Regions from separate parts of the Rhizobium sp. F40D2 genome, predicted to be linked through region 1. Evidence: predicted binding sites of a transcription regulator. Region 1 holds the regulator's gene; each other region holds the start of a gene.

Region 1 (3,833 bases):
GGCGCAGCGCCTTCATGAACTCTGGCGTGGCTGGGCGCACGCCGCCCTCGCCCTGCACCGGCTCGATAAGGATTGCCGCCGTGGCATCGGTTATGGCGGCCCGGACGGCGTCGATGTCACCGAAAGCCACCTGATCGAAGCCCGGCGCCTTGGGGCCGAAGCCTGCGAGATATTTCTCCTGGCCGCCGGCGGCGATGGTCGCCAGCGTGCGGCCGTGGAAGGCGCCTTCGAAGGTGATGATATGGAAGCGCTCGGGATGGCCCTTGGAAAACTGGTAGCGTCGCGCCGTCTTGATCGCGCATTCGAGTGCCTCGGCGCCCGAATTGGTAAAGAACACCTTGTCGGCGAAAGTCGCCTCCGTCAGCCGCTTGGCCAGGCGCTCCTGGCCGGGGATCTCATAGATGTTGGAGAGGTGCCAGACCTTATCGGCCTGTTCCTTCAGCGCGCCAACCACATGCGGGTTGCTGTGGCCAACGGAGGTAACGGCGACGCCGGCGCCGAAATCGAGATAACGCTCGCCGCCTTCGGTGATCAGCCATACGCCCTCGCCTCGCTCGAACCGCAGCGGGGCACGAGAATAGGTGTCATAAAGCGGCGCGGCTTCGGCCATGGCGCGGGTCTCCCGATCAGCGTTATTCAACAACAGACTCCGGCTAAGAAAACCAGGTCCGGAAAATTAAAAATGCCGCCTCGCGGCGGCCAGCGGTACTATTTCCTTTTCGCGCTGCAATGTCAACAAAACTGCGCCCTTAGCGCATGCAGCAAGCTTGTACAGCGGTGTTTTCGACCTTCAACAGGCATTATTGCAGAAATGACACGCAGCGGAAGCAAGTTGGGGAAAACTCGGAATTCGATTCATCCGGATTCATGCGACTCTTGTCACGGAGTCAGGCTCACACTAGGTTAAAGTTCAATTACTAGACTGCATGCGGCGGAACTAGTCACCAAAATTGATCAAGCGTTTCTTGTTTCGGAGGCTTCCGGGACAACGGTGAGGGATTCTGCCATCACCAACGCAAAAGGTGGAGACAGGGCATGAACTGGACAGACGAGCGGGTCGAGAAACTCAAGAAGCTCTGGGCCGAAGGACTGAGCGCCAGCCAGATCGCGGCGCAACTTGGCGGTGTCAGCAGAAACGCCGTGATCGGCAAGGTGCACCGGCTGAGCCTTCCCGGCCGCGCCAAGGCCGGCGGCACGGCCGCCACGGCGCGGACGCCGAAACGCAATACATCGGCGCCGCGCGCACCGAACTATGCCTCGCGGATCGCCACCCGCACCGTTACCCGCCAGCAGGGCGCAACGATGCTGAAGGAAGAGATCGAAATCGAAACGGTCGAGGAAATGGAATACGTGCCGAAGGGCAACGTGGTCGTGCCGATCTCGCGCCGCCTCGGCCTGACCGAACTGACCGAACGCACCTGCAAGTGGCCGGTCGGCGATCCGCTGAAGGACGACTTCCATTTCTGCGGCTGCGAGTCCCCCGACAATTCGCCCTATTGCAGCTACCACCAGCGGCTTGCCTACCAGCCGGTCAACGAACGACGCCGGGCGGCAGCGCGGGCGAGCTGAGCGGGTAAGACATTGTCGACATGCGAAAACGGGCTGCAAAGCCCGTTTTTTTGTGGGGAATGGGTTGGGGGTGGCTGCCCCTCATCCGGCTGCCGCCACCTTCTCCCCGTAGACGGGGCGAAGGGGATATGCCGCAACGTCTCCGTCCCTCGCCTACGCCTCGCATGGCACGTCCCCTCTCCCCGTAAAACGGGGAGAGGGCTAGGGTGAGGGGCACTTGTTCGACTTTATCGGAAACCCCTCAGGCTTCCATCGAATAACCGGCACCGCGGACGGTGCGGATGACGTCCTGCATGTTGGAGAAGTTCAGCGCCTTGCGCAGGCGGCCGACATGGACGTCGACGGTGCGTTCGTCGACATAGATGTCGTGGCCCCAGACGCCGTCGAGCAGCTGCGAGCGGGAGAAGACCCGGCCGGGCGACGACATCAGAAATTCCAGCAGGCGGAATTCGGTCGGGCCGAGGCGGACTTCGCGGCTCTTGCGGTGGACGCGGTGGGTTTCGCGGTCGAGTTCGATATCGCCGCATTTCAGCACGGTCGACAGCACCTCGGGGCGGGCGCGGCGTAGCATCGCCTTGACGCGGGCGACGAGTTCCGGGGTCGAGAAAGGCTTGACGACGTAATCGTCGGCCCCTGTCGAAAGCCCGCGGACGCGCTCGCTCTCTTCGCCGCGCGCCGTCAGCATGATGATCGGCAGGCGCTCGGTTTCCGGCCGCATGCGCAGGCGCCGGCAGAGTTCGATGCCGGAGACGCCGGGCAGCATCCAGTCGAGGATGAGGAGGTCGGGCGTGCGCTCCTGAAGCCTGATTTCGGCCTCGTCGCCACGAAGGATGGTATCGACCTCGAAGCCCTCAGCTTCGAGATTGTAGCGAAGAAGCACGCTCAGGGCTTCCTCGTCTTCAACAACTGCAACTCTCGGGATCATGCGTGTCGGTCTCCTCGCGCATGATCCTTAAACCGGGGATGATTTAAGCAATGCATCCTGCGCAAAATCAGAAAATTGGCTGCGACCTCTTTGCGCGCCCCACATGGGCGCGCATACAATCTGCTGGTGGGCTGGTGCGCGGCTATTCCGTGACCGCGCCGACGGTGTTGGCGCTGTCGTCCTTCGGACGGTCGCCTTCCGGCTGTGCCCCGGTTGCCATGTAATAGATCGTCTCGGCGATGTTGGTGGCGTGGTCGCCGATGCGCTCGATGTTCTTGGCGCAGAAGAGCAGATGCGTGCAGCTGGTGATGTTGCGCGGATCTTCCATCATGTAGGTCAAGAGCTCGCGGAACAGCGAGGTGTACATCGCGTCGATCTCGTTGTCGCGTTCGCGGATCGCATTGGCCTTGTCGGCAGCGCGCGTCGTGTAGACGTCGAGCACTTCCTTGAGCTGGACGAGCGCCAGCTCCGACAGGTGCTCGAGGCCGCGGGCGAGCTTGCGCGGGACGCCGGTGCTCTGCACGGCGATGACGCGCTTGGCGGTGTTCTTGCCAAGGTCGCCGACGCGTTCGAGATCGGCGGCGATGCGGATCGAACCCATGATTTCGCGCAGGTCCGAGGCCATCGGCTGGCGGCGGGCAATGGTGACGATCGCCTTGTCGCCGATTTCGCGCTCGGCGTGATCGAGGATCACGTCGTCGGAAATGACCTTCTGGGCCAGCGCGGTATCGCCGTTGACCAGGGCGCGTACGGCCTCGCTGACCATCTGCTCGGCCAGGCCGCCCATTTCGGAAATCCGCCGGGACAGGAACTTCAGATCATCATCATAGGCAGAAAAAATATGTGTCGATGCCATGGGGCTTTATCCTCGAATAACGGGAAGGCTCGGTGTCGCCAAAATCAGCCGAAGCGACCCATGATGTAGTCCTGGGTGCGCGGATCGTCGGGATTGGTGAACATCTTGTCGGTGTCGTTCTCCTCGACGAGATTGCCGAGATGGAACATGGCAGTGCGCTGCGAGACGCGCGCGGCCTGCTGCATGGAGTGAGTGACGATGACGATCGTGTAATTCTCGCGCAGCTCGTGGATCAGTTCCTCGACCTTGGCGGTGGCGATCGGGTCGAGCGCCGAGCAGGGCTCGTCCATCAGGATGACCTCAGGGCTGACGGCAACGGCACGCGCAATGCAGAGGCGCTGCTGCTGGCCGCCCGACAGGCCGGTGCCGGATTCGTGGACGCGGTCCTTGACCTCGTTCCAGAGACCGGCCCGCTGCAGGCTGGTCTCGACGATCTGGTCGAGATCGGCCTTCGACTTGGCCAGGCCGTGGATGCGCGGACCA
Region 2 (3,833 bases), 820 kb from region 1:
GCCTTCAACGGCGAGGACGTCAGCAGGATGAACGTGCCGGCCGCCGGTCGCTGGGTGCTGAACGGCGATCGCGGCATCACCTACGCCGACACCCTGCCGGAAAATGCCGCGCTCACCGAAGGCAGCTGGTGGGACAAGGATTACAGCGGCGAGCCGCTCGTCTCCTTCTCCGCGGAAGAGGCGCACGAACTCGGCCTGAAGATCGGCGACAAGATTACCGTCAACGTGCTCGGCCGCAACATCACCGCGAAGATCGCCAATCTGCGCCGCGTCCAATGGGAATCGCTGTCGATCAACTTCGTCATGGTCTTCTCGCCGAATACATTCCGCGGCGCCCCGCACGCGTGGCTGGCGACCCTGACCGATCCCGCCTCGACACCAGCCGAAGATGCGGCGATCCTGAAATCCATCACCAACACCTATCCGACGATCACCAGCATCCGCGTCAAGGACGCGATCGACATCGTCAACCAGCTGGTGGCGCAGCTTGCGACCGCAATCCGCGCCGCGGCCTCCGTCGCCCTCATCGCCTCGATCCTCGTCCTTGCCGGGGCGCTTGCCGCCGGAAACCGCGCCCGCACCCACGACGCGGTGGTGCTGAAGACGCTCGGCGCCACCCGCGCCATGCTGATCTGCGCCTTCAGCTACGAATATCTGATCCTTGGGCTGGCGACCGCGATCTTCGCGCTGATGGCCGGCGGCGTTGCCGCCTGGTTCATCGTCGCCCGCATCATGCGCCTGCCTTCGACCTTCCTGCCCGATGTGGCGGGACTGACGCTGGTCACCGCGCTCGTCCTCACCGTCGGCATTGGCCTCATCGGCACGTGGCGCATCCTCGGGCAGAAGGCGGCACCCGTCCTGCGCGAGCTTTGACCGCATAGGGCGCCTCAAACCCTTCACCTTACGGCGATTTAACCGGCCGGGCCTTTGCAACCCTCTTGTTTGCGAAGGGCGAAAGCCTCATATTGTCTGCAGGCATGCTGGAGCTCCGCAGCGGCGCCCGGGTCGAAAACCCCGACACCGTATCTCCATCGGAGCTTGTAAGAGGAAACTATGGCTGACCTTCGTAACTATCAAAGCCGCGCTCAGACCGGCGAGATGATTGATCAAGGCCTGCGCGCCTATATGCTCAAGGTTTACAACCTGATGGCGCTGGGTCTGGCGATCACCGGTGTGGCCGCATATCTCGGATTCAACTTCGCAGTTCAGGACGGCCAGCTCACCCAGTTCGGCGTGCTCCTGTTCCAGTCGCCCTTGCGCTGGGTCGTGATCCTTGCGCCCCTTGCGGCAGTCTTCTTCTTGAGCTTCCGCATCAATAGCATGAGCGTGGCCGCCGCACAGACGACCTTCTGGGTCTATGCCGCGCTGGTCGGCCTGTCGCTCTCGTCGATCTTCCTGGTCTACACCGGCCAGAGCGTCGTTCAGACCTTCTTCGTCACTGCCGCCTCCTTCGGCGCGCTGTCGCTTTACGGCTATACGACGAAGCGTGACCTGTCGGCGATGGGCTCGTTCCTGATCATGGGTCTTTTCGGCCTGATCATCGCTTCGATCGTCAACATCTTCCTGGCCTCGTCGGCCATGCAGTTTGCGATCTCGGTGATCGGCGTTCTGATCTTCGCCGGCCTCACCGCCTACGACACGCAGCGGATCAAGGAATTGTACCTGGAAGCCGATGACGTTGCCGTGGCCGGCCGCAAGGCGATCATGGGTGCGCTGACGCTCTATCTCGACTTCATCAACCTCTTCATGTTCCTGCTGCAGTTCATGGGCAACCGCAAATAAGCAGGCAGACTAAGGCGAAAAGGCGGCTTCGGCCGCCTTTTTTGTTGCGCTGATTTTCCTCGGATGGTTTTAAAGCGTGTCGCGCAAAAGTGTGCTGCGGTTTTGCGGCAACGACACGCGCAAAAACAAAGACCTAAAGCGCTAGGAGCAGATCTGAAAGATCGCGACGCGCTTTAGGAGAGCCTTGCCCTCCTAGTGGACCCGCCATCGAATGTCCTTTCTCCTGCGCGATGCGTTGCAAGCCGATATTCCCGCCATTACCGGTATCTACCGGGAATCCGTTCTGAACGGCACGTCGAGCTACGAGATCACCCCGCCCTCTGAGGCCGAGATGGCGCAGCGTTTTGCGGCGATCGTCGGCCAGCAATATCCCTATATCGCCGCAGCCGGTGCGGGTGGAGGCCTGCTCGGTTATGCCTATGCCTCGGCCTTTCGCGTCCGCCCGGCCTATCGATGGATGGTCGAGGATTCGATCTATCTGGCGCCCGAAGCCCGTGGCCGCGGCATCGGCAAAGCGCTGATGGCCGAGCTGATCGACCGCAGCACAAGTCTCGGTTTTCGTCAGATGATCGCCGTCATCGGCGGCGCCAGCCCCGCCTCGATCGCGCTTCATCTCAAGGCAGGCTTCGTGGAGGTCGGCCTGATGCGGGGCGCCGGCTACAAGCACGGCCGCTGGCTGGATACGATGCTCATGCAGCGTTCCCTCGGAGAGGGCATGACGACCGATCCGGATCCCTCCGCCTATCCCGGCACGCTGTTTGCCGGCTGATGCATGTCATCAGGAAGTGTGCAGCGGTTCGGGGATAACGACATGCCGAATAAAATGTTACGGCCTACTTGTCGACCAGCTTCAGCGCTTTGTCGAACACCTTCAGCACCTGGTTCAGCTCGTGACCGCGCTTCAGGATGGTGCCGTGGACGTTGATCACCGAATAGGCGCCCTGTTTGGCGGCGAGCTTGGGATTTTTCTCGATGCGGAACAGCGGCATTTCGCCGGAGCGCTTGAAGACGGAGAACACCGCCTTGTCCTTCAGGTGATCGATGGCGTAGTCGCGCCATTCGCCGTCACCGACCATACGGCCGTAGATCCAGAGGATCGCGTCCAGTTCACGCCGATGAAAGGTCACCGGAAGCGGGTCCTTGCTCTGCTTGTATTCCCTGAGATCGACGACGACTGAGGAACTATTGTCGACGGAACGGCTTTCGCCGTGTCGCAAATCCGGCTGATCTGTCATTCAGTCTCCAAGGCCTCTGCATGTGACAGCTGCGTGACAGTGTGCCCGAGCCGCCGCAAATTGCAAGAGCGCCGGCCGTTACATTCAGCCGCGCATGACAGCGCTGTCGCTTTCTCGGCGGCGCCGCATTTCAGTCAAAACAGCGCCTCATTTGCAGGAGATTTATGAATCCCGGTTTGGCGCCAGCGCGCCAAAGGGCCCGGCGGAGCGTATCGACCTTAACCCCAGCCCCGAATACGCTCAGCCGGGCCGCCCGGTACTTCACCCGCGAGCGGATGAAATCTCAGATATTTTTGCCAGCCATCACCACGGTCGCGCCAAGGATCGCCGCCGGATCGCCGTTGTCGTTCGCCGATTGCAGCAGGATCGCGCAGCCCTCGAGCTGCGGCCGTTGGAGCACGCTGGCCGGCAGCGTCAGACTGGTCGCTTTGCCGTCCCACATGCCGACCGTTTCGACATTGGTGACGCTGTGCAGATAGGACAGCTTCTTTCCGCTGTTCTCGCCTTTTTCGACCTCGATCGTCTTTTCCTTGTCGAAATAGACCATCACCACATTGGCTTTGCCCTGTCCCGCGCCGATCTTGATCTCCAGCTCGTCGCCGCGCATTGCCGCGCTGATGGGAACGGTCAGCCCGTTGCCTTCGCCGCTATAGGTGTCGATCTTGCTGTTGATGCCATTGAGATCGGCGCCGGCCAGATGGTCGCGCCCGTTGACGATCGCCTGTGGCGTATAGACGTTGCTGCGGCCCATTGTCCTCGCATAACCATATTGCCGCTCGGTGTTTTCCTTGGAGCTCAGTGTATCGGCCCAGCCGA
Region 3 (3,833 bases), on a different replicon from region 1:
GAGATCATGTCCATCATCGATCAGTCCGGAACCTTCAAACTCGGTGACCGCAACGTGAAGCGGCTCGGCTACGGCGCCATGCAGCTTGCCGGGCCCGGCGTCTTTGGCCCGCCCAAAGATCATGGCGCGGCCTTGGCCGTGTTGCGCGAGGCGTTTGAGAGCGGCGTAAACCACGTCGACACCAGCGATTTCTATGGTCCGCACGTCACCAACCAGCTCATCCGTGAAGCGTTGCACCCCTATCGCGACGACCTCGTCATCGTCACCAAGCTCGGCGCACGGCGCGGCGCGGATGGATCATGGATCCCTGCCTTTTCGCCGGAAGAGCTGACGGCGGCAGTCCACGACAATCTTCGCAATTTAGGGCTTGAGATGCTTGACGTCGTCAACCTCAGGATCATGTTCGACGTTCATGGGCCTGCCGAAGGCTCGATAGAAGCACCCCTGACGGTGCTTGCCGATCTCCAGCGGCAGGGCTTGGTCCGTCACGTGGGCTTGAGCAACGCCACATCGAAGCAGATCGCCGAAGGCCGCGGGATTACCGAGATCGTCTGCGTGCAGAACCAGTATAATCTTGCGCATCGGGCCGACGATCGCCTGATCGACGAGCTCGCCCGCGATGGCACCGCTTACGTGCCCTTCTTCCCGCTCGGCGGCTTCACCCCGCTGCAGTCCTCCACCCTGTCCGATGTCGCCGCACGCCTTGATGCCACGCCCATGCAGGTGGCACTCGCCTGGCTGCTACGCCGCGCGCCGAACATCCTGCTGATCCCCGGCACCTCGTCCGTCGGCCATCTGAAGGAGAACCTCGCCGCTCCCGCGCTTGTTCTGCCGGATGAGGCTATCGACGAACTCAACCAAATCGGAAACATCGCCGCCTGATCGCATTCAAACGCCGCGCGCTATCGCTACACGTGGTGTAGCGATAGCCGAAAGCATCGGCGAAGCTGGAATCCGCGCATCATCTCCGACCGTGAAGGCCGGTAGAGTTATACCTTCAATAGCGCTCCGGCACGAGCATTTCAGACGGAACCGGCGCCCTGTTGTAATCTGCATGGCGGATGCGATCCGGCAGCTCGATTTGCGGTTTGGGGACATCCTCGTAAGGGATCTGTTCGAGAAGATGGGCGATGCAATTCAACCGCGCCCGTTTCTTGTCCACCGCCTGTACCACCCACCAGGGTGCATCCTTGCTGTGCGTGCGGGTCAGCATTTCTTCCTTGGCCTTGGTGTATTCCTCCCAATGGACACGGCTTTCCATGTCCATCGGCGAAAGCTTCCATTGCTTCAGCGGGTCGTGGATGCGCATCTTGAAACGGAATTCCTGCTCCTCGTCGGTGATCGAAAACCAGTATTTGATCAGCACGATTCCGGAACGGACCAGCATCCGCTCGAATTCGGGCACCGAGCGGAAGAACTCCTCAAGTTCGTCAGGGGTGCAAAACCCCATCACGCGCTCGACGCCGGCGCGGTTGTACCAGCTTCGGTCGAAGAGCACGATCTCGCCGGCGGTCGGGAGATGCGGGACATAGCGCTGGAAATACCATTGATGGCGCTCGCGCTCCGTCGGGGCAGGCAGCGCAACCGTCCTGCAGACGCGCGGATTGAGCCTCTGGGTGACGCGTTTGATCGCGCCGCCCTTGCCAGCCGAATCCCGGCCCTCGAAAAGCACGACGACCTTCAGCTTCTTGTGCTGAACCCAATCCTGCAGCCGCACCAGTTCGTGCTGCAGCCGGAAAAGTTCGCGGAAGTAGATCTTTCGCTCGAGCGTCTGCTCGGCCGGTTCCGACATTCCTTCGGCGACCAGATCGTCCAGCCGGTCCTCCTCCAGCTGCATCTCCAGCTCCTCATCGAAGCTGTCGGCGATTTCGGCCTTTATCCGGTTGAGCTGGTCCTGATGTGATTGCGACATGAGTTTTTCCTTCCTGCTTCCGTTGACAGGAGCATGTCAGTGCGAAGGTTATATGACGACCACTGATCGAAGCTGAAACGATTACCCGCGTCTGTCGTTCCAAGCGTTCCAAGCGCCTTAGAGCTGCCCAGCCCGATACCGGTCGACAAGATTTCGGCACGCGCGGATCGTCAGGGCCATGACGGTGAGCGTCGTGCCGGCGATGCCGCTGCCGGGGAAGGCGCTGGCGTCGGTCACGATCAGGTTAGGGGCATCCCAGACCTGGCTGTAGGGGTTGAGCACCGACGCCTCCGGGTTTTCGCCCATGCGCGCACCGCCGGTTTCATGGATTGCCGCGCCCATGCACATGGTCTTGCGGAACCATGTGCGAAACACGAAGCGGCTGAAGGCATCGGCGTCGGGAAAGGCGCCCTTGCCCATCTCCTTGAGACCGGTGGGCGAGCCGATGAATTCGAGCTCGCCGCCGACGTCCCCGATCATGGCGATCAATGTCTCCTCCTGCCGGCGAAGCAGCGCCTGCTCCTCCGCATGCATGACGCAGCGGATATGCGGCACGGGAATGTTCCAGGCGTCCTTGCGCCTGCCATCCAGCGTGATGCGATTGTCGGCATAGGGCAGCATTCGGCCGAAGCCGAAAAAGGCGAGACGAGCATCGGCATTATCGGAGACCGGCGCCCGGCCAACGCTGCCCTGGTAATCGAAATCGCCGCGGGCGGCATCACCCTCGCCGAAGCGGGGGATGAAGATCCCGCCCGACGGATTGTAGAACGGGTCGATCGGAGCGGATTCATCGTGCGCCCAGCCCCTCGCCTTCGAAAAGGAACCGAAGGCGAGGCAGGGAAGCTGGTCCATGAAATAGCGGCCGAGGACGCCCGAGCTGTTTCCAAGCCCATCAGGATGTCTTGCCGAAGCCGAATTGAGGAGCAGCCGCACGCTCTCGATCGGCGATGCGGAGAGAACCACCGTCGCGGCACGGGCGGTCGATACTTGCCCCGTATTGCGATCGATGAATTCCGCGCCGGTGGCGCGGCCGGTTTTCTCGTCGGTGGTGATGCGGCGAACGACGGCGTCGTAGCGGACCGTCAGCCGGCCGGTGGCCTTGGCGTCCCTGAGCGAAAGCGGCATGCGTTCGGCGTCCGGCGCGATGTAGCGCCAGGAAACGACATGCCGCTCCGGCCAGCGGCTTTCGACCGCCTGCTTGAAGACCTCCTCGGCGGGCGTCAGGCCTGCAGGCCTAGCATAGATGCCATCCGGTAGGGTCGGCACATCATCCTTGTTGCCGTAGAGCCCGAGATAGGTTTCCACCTCGTCGTAAAAAGGCGTGAGCTCGTCATAGGAGAGCGGCCAGTCCACGCCCTTTCCGGAGCGCGACCGGATCTTGAAGTCGTCATCGGTCCAGCGCAGCAGCACGCGGCCGAAACTGTGCAGACGCCCGCCGCCCTGGCGACCGCGGATCCACAGGAAAGGCTCGCCCTTCGGCGTCGTATAGGGATTCTTGCGGTCGTTGACGAAGAAGTGGCTGAAGCGCTCGGTAAAAAAGGCGGCCCGCGCCTGGATCGGCTGGCCCTTGATGGTGGCCCGCGCGCGCTCCCAGATATTGATGCTGCTGGCGGGCGCCTTCTTGCGCGCAGGGTCGAAATCTTGAGGTCCGACGGCAGGCCCGGCCTCCAGAAGCAGCACCGAAAGTCCGTGCGCCGTCAGTTCTTTAACCGCGAAAGAACCCGCCGCGCCGGAGCCGATCACCAGCGCATCATAAACGATCTCAGACATGTCTTTCCAAATCCTGTCCTGGAGCAATTGCTCAAAACGGCGCGCAGCGCGGCGGCAATTGCGAGAAACCAAAGGCGCGGCGCATCAGAGCCGCGATCCATCGGCGCCGAAGAGCGACGCCTTGGCGATATCGAGCCCGGGAGCCACGGCG
Region 4 (3,833 bases), 1.3 Mb from region 1:
GCGGGCGAAGCGATCCGGGCGCGCTAAATCAGCCCTGACGAGCCTTGTAGCGCGGGTTCAGCTTGTTGATAATGTAGATGCGGCCCTTGCGGCGAACCAGACGGTTGTCACGGTGGCGTGCCTTGAGCGACTTGAGCGAATTCTTGATCTTCATTTTTCTGATCCGCGATCTCTATGGGGGAATTCACATTCGCCCGTATCTTTAACAATCAAAAGCGCGCCATCGGGCGCGCTGTTTAGGTGGGGGAGCAGATACCTCGTCACCTTTTCCGTGTCAACCGCATGACGGTGTTTTTCCCAAGGCGCAGCAGTGTTTTCTCAGGCCAAAACCGGCGATTTCGGCGTCAAGGTGGTGACATGGCCCATCTTGCGGCCGGGGCGCCATTCCGTCTTGCCGTAGAGATGAACCAGCGTAGCGGGGCGCTGCAGCCAGTCGGCAACGGCCAGGATATCGTCGCCGATCAGGTTCTGCATGAAGCAGTCGGAATGCCGCTCTGCATTGCCGAGCGGCAGGCCCGCGACGGCACGGATATGCTGTTCGAACTGGCTGACGACGCAGGCGGCCTCCGTCCAGTGACCGGAGTTGTGGACACGTGGCGCCATCTCGTTGGCAATCAGGCCGCCATCGGCAAGCACGAAGAATTCGATGCCGATAACGCCGACATAGTTCAATGCCGCGAGGATCTTTTCGGCCGATCGGCGCGCGGCGTCCGCCGTCGTCGGCGAGATCGCAGCCGGAACCGTCGAGGTGTGGAGGATGCCGCTGCGATGGACATTCTCTGCGGGATCGAAGCAGACGACCGTGCCGTCCGTGGCGCGGGCGGCGATGATCGAGACCTCGCGCTCGAAGGCGACGAAACTTTCGAGGATCAGCGGCACGGCGCCGAGCGCGGCATAGGCGCCATCAGCGCTGTCGGCGGCTGAATGGAAAACCCTCTGGCCCTTGCCGTCATAACCGAGGCGGCGCGTCTTCAGTACGCCCTGGCCGCCGAAATCGGCGAGCGCCATTTCCAGGTCGGCCTGGCTGTCGATCGCATGGAAGCGGGCCGTTGATATGCCGCAATCATTGAGGAAGCGCTTTTCGACAAGGCGGTCCTGGGCGGCTTCCAACGCCTTCGGCGGCGGATAGATGGGTATGCTTGCCGAAAGCGCTTCGGCGGCTGCGACGGGCACGTTCTCGAATTCGTAAGTGACGACATCGCAGACTTCGGCGAGTTCGGTCAGGGCGGCTGGATCGTCATAGGCGGCGACGATCTGCCGGTTGGCGAGCTGGGCGGCCGGGCAGTCGGCCTGCGGCTCGAGAATGACCGTGCGAAAATTCAACCTGGCGGCGGCAATGGCCAGCATGCGGCCGAGTTGGCCGCCACCGATGATGCCAATCGTTCTTGCCGTCATAGGTCGTCCATCGGGAATTCGGCGACGGCAGCACTCTGGCGCTCGCGCCACTCGTCGAGCCGGTCGGCGACTTCTTCGTCGGAAAGGGCAAGGACGGCGGCGGCGAGAAGGGCGGCGTTGACCGCGCCGGCCTTGCCGATGGCGAGCGTGCCGACAGGAATGCCGGCCGGCATCTGCACGATGGAAAGAAGGCTGTCCTGGCCGAACATGGTTTTAGACTGGACCGGCACGCCGAAAACCGGCAGCGGCGTCATCGATGCAGCCATGCCCGGCAAGTGGGCGGCGCCGCCGGCGCCGGCGATGATGACCTTGAAGCCCTCGGCCCGCGCACCCTTGGCAAAATTGACCAGCCGGTCGGGTGTGCGGTGCGCCGAAATGATGCGCGCATCATAAGGGATTTCCAGCGCCTCCAGCGTGTCGGCGGCGTTCTTCATGGTCTCCCAGTCGGACTGGCTCCCCATGATGATGGCGACGGACGGTCTGTCTGTCATCATTTGTTGCTATCCCCTCAGGCGATGATGTCAGGGATGATCTGATCTTCCAGCTTTGAAAGCCTGTCCTTGATGACGAGCTTCTTCTTCTTCATGCGCTGGATCCGCAGAGCATCGCACCCGATCTGGATCATGGCGTTGATCGCGGCGTCGAAATCCTCGTGCTCCTGGCGCAGCCGCGCCACGGTGAGCCTGATTTCCGCCTGTTCCTGATCGGCCATATGCATTCCCCGTTATCGTCCCCGGACCTTGTCCGATCTGCCGATGATTTCCGCAAGCTCCTATCACCAAATACGGGTAACGGCTAGTTAGTCTTGATCATGAAATTGCCATCCAGTCTTCATCTTTTGGCCTTCGACAAGCCTTCAAAAATATGTCACAGTCCGCCGCGTTGACACCTTGATCCCCGACGATGTTGGCCGGGGAGGGTAAGAGGAAGGAAGGGTCAAATGACAGTTCAAGCTCATCTTGAATCACTCCAGAAAAAGCATGTCGCTCTTGAAGAGGAGCTGCACGCGCTCAGAACAGCTCCCTCTATCTCCGATACAGAAATTGCCGAATGCAAGCGCCGCAAGCTGCGCATCAAGGACGAGATCATGCGTCTCAAGTCATCCGTCCACTGATCTTCCCAAGGGTCGCCGGTCGATCATCTTGCGAAAGAAAAGGTAAATCCATCCATTCCGCCTGAAATCAGCAAGACCCGGTGATTTTACACCAGAATTGCGCCAGCCCGATGCCAGCGGCATCGCGGCTGGCGCCTTTGCGAGTGCCGTGTTCAAGTCGCATCCAAATGATGGGCAGGGCTGTCATATGAGCCTGCATCAGGCCCAGAACTGATCCAGCCATAAATTGAGCTTGTCGAAACCGCGGTTGTTGACCGTGTAGATGCGTTTCGTGCCTTCCGAGGTCACCGAGACGAGGTTGCTGTCGAGCAGCGCTTTCAGGTGCTGCGACACAGCGGGGCGACTGATCGGCAGGCCCTCGGCGAGTTCGTTGACGGTCCGAGGCGCGCGACGCAATTCCTCCAGCAGAAACCGCCGGTTCGGATCGGCAATCGCAGAGAAGGGGTCCGTGTTCGACATAGCGGGAAAGCTACGTTAAACCGGCCGTTCCAGCAAGGAAATTGTGCATTGCAGCGTGCAACGGCGTCGCAGTCTTTCAGACGCGCCAAGGATGGTTACACTTAGAATTGCTGCCTAATTCTTTAGGTCGGTTCCGGTTGAAGGAATTACACAGCAAGGCTCCTTACCAGCCAAGACCCTCGCGCACGATGAGGAAGGCGGCAATCAAGGCCATCGCATACATGAAGGGATAGAAGATTGCCGGCTTCATGCGGCGCACACACCAGGCGCCGGCAAGGGTGGCGAGTGGGGCGAAGGGCAGCAGCGTGGCGGAGGTCGCGAGATTCTGGGTGTCGAGCTGACCGAGTGCGAAATAGGGAATGAGCTTGATGGCGTTGAGGATCGCGAAGAAGCGCACGCTGGTGCCGGTATATTCGCGTGGCTGCAGCTTGAGCGGCAGGGCATAGATCTGAAAAGGGGCGCCTCCCGCATGGGCGACGAAGCTGCCGTAGCCGGAAAATGTACCCCAAAGGCCGGCGGCCACCGGCCGCTGGCCGCGCGGCGGGACGATCTTGCCGGCGCCCGGGCCATAATTGTTCCAGAAATAGCGCAGGCAGAAGAGGATGGTCACAGCGCCGATGACGATGCGCAGCATGTTGCCCGGAACGAGCGCCGAGGTCGCCCAGCCCAGCGCGATGCCGAAGACTGCGCCCGGCAGCATGATCTTCAGCGTTGCCCAGTCGCCGTGCTGGCGCCAGATGATGAGCGAGATCATGTCCATGAAGACCAGGATCGGCAGCAGGATGGCCGCCGCCTCGACCGGCGAGACGACGAGGGCGAGGAAGGGCAGGCCGATCAGCGACAAAGCGTCGCCCATGCCGCCTTT

What was found. The regulator PhoB, encoded in region 1, activates phosphate uptake and scavenging genes when phosphate is short. The targets are predictions, from matches to a motif close to TGTCATNNANCTGTCAT.
Region 2: a site for PhoB is predicted at 3,040-3,056, ahead of ACS4RS_RS08875 (DUF2794 domain-containing protein). Genes of this name have one in related genera too.
Region 3: a site for PhoB is predicted at 1,954-1,970, ahead of ppk2 (polyphosphate kinase 2). Genes of this name have one in related genera too.
Region 4: a site for PhoB is predicted at 2,214-2,230, ahead of ACS4RS_RS11195 (YdcH family protein). Genes of this name have one in related genera too.

Annotation. Positions count from the first base shown of each region.
Region 1 is NZ_CM131436.1:1,029,322-1,033,154, forward strand. Features, by position in the region: gene ACS4RS_RS04930 (aspartate aminotransferase family protein) at 1-610, opposite strand, end outside; gene ACS4RS_RS04935 (GcrA family cell cycle regulator) at 1,036-1,569, shown strand; gene phoB (phosphate regulon transcriptional regulator PhoB) at 1,811-2,494, opposite strand; gene phoU (phosphate signaling complex protein PhoU) at 2,637-3,350, opposite strand; gene pstB (phosphate ABC transporter ATP-binding protein PstB) at 3,395-3,833, opposite strand, start outside.
Region 2 is NZ_CM131436.1:1,848,616-1,852,448, reverse strand. Features, by position in the region: gene ACS4RS_RS08890 (FtsX-like permease family protein) at 1-873, shown strand, start outside; gene ACS4RS_RS08885 (Bax inhibitor-1/YccA family protein) at 1,054-1,782, shown strand; gene ACS4RS_RS08880 (GNAT family N-acetyltransferase) at 1,994-2,551, shown strand; gene ACS4RS_RS08875 (DUF2794 domain-containing protein) at 2,616-3,017, opposite strand; gene ACS4RS_RS08870 (DUF1223 domain-containing protein) at 3,301-3,833, opposite strand, start outside.
Region 3 is NZ_JBPWQX020000002.1:785,293-789,125, reverse strand. Features, by position in the region: gene ACS4RS_RS28405 (aldo/keto reductase family oxidoreductase) at 7-882, shown strand; gene ppk2 (polyphosphate kinase 2) at 998-1,912, opposite strand; gene ACS4RS_RS28395 (GMC oxidoreductase) at 2,030-3,682, opposite strand; gene ACS4RS_RS28390 (ATP-binding cassette domain-containing protein) at 3,767-3,833, opposite strand, start outside.
Region 4 is NZ_CM131436.1:2,331,609-2,335,441, forward strand. Features, by position in the region: gene ykgO (type B 50S ribosomal protein L36) at 29-154, opposite strand; gene ACS4RS_RS11185 (5-(carboxyamino)imidazole ribonucleotide synthase) at 319-1,395, opposite strand; gene purE (5-(carboxyamino)imidazole ribonucleotide mutase) at 1,392-1,886, opposite strand; gene ACS4RS_RS11195 (YdcH family protein) at 1,904-2,107, opposite strand; gene ACS4RS_RS11200 (YdcH family protein) at 2,336-2,509, shown strand; gene ACS4RS_RS11205 (ArsR/SmtB family transcription factor) at 2,708-2,968, opposite strand; gene ACS4RS_RS11210 (TSUP family transporter) at 3,132-3,833, opposite strand, start outside.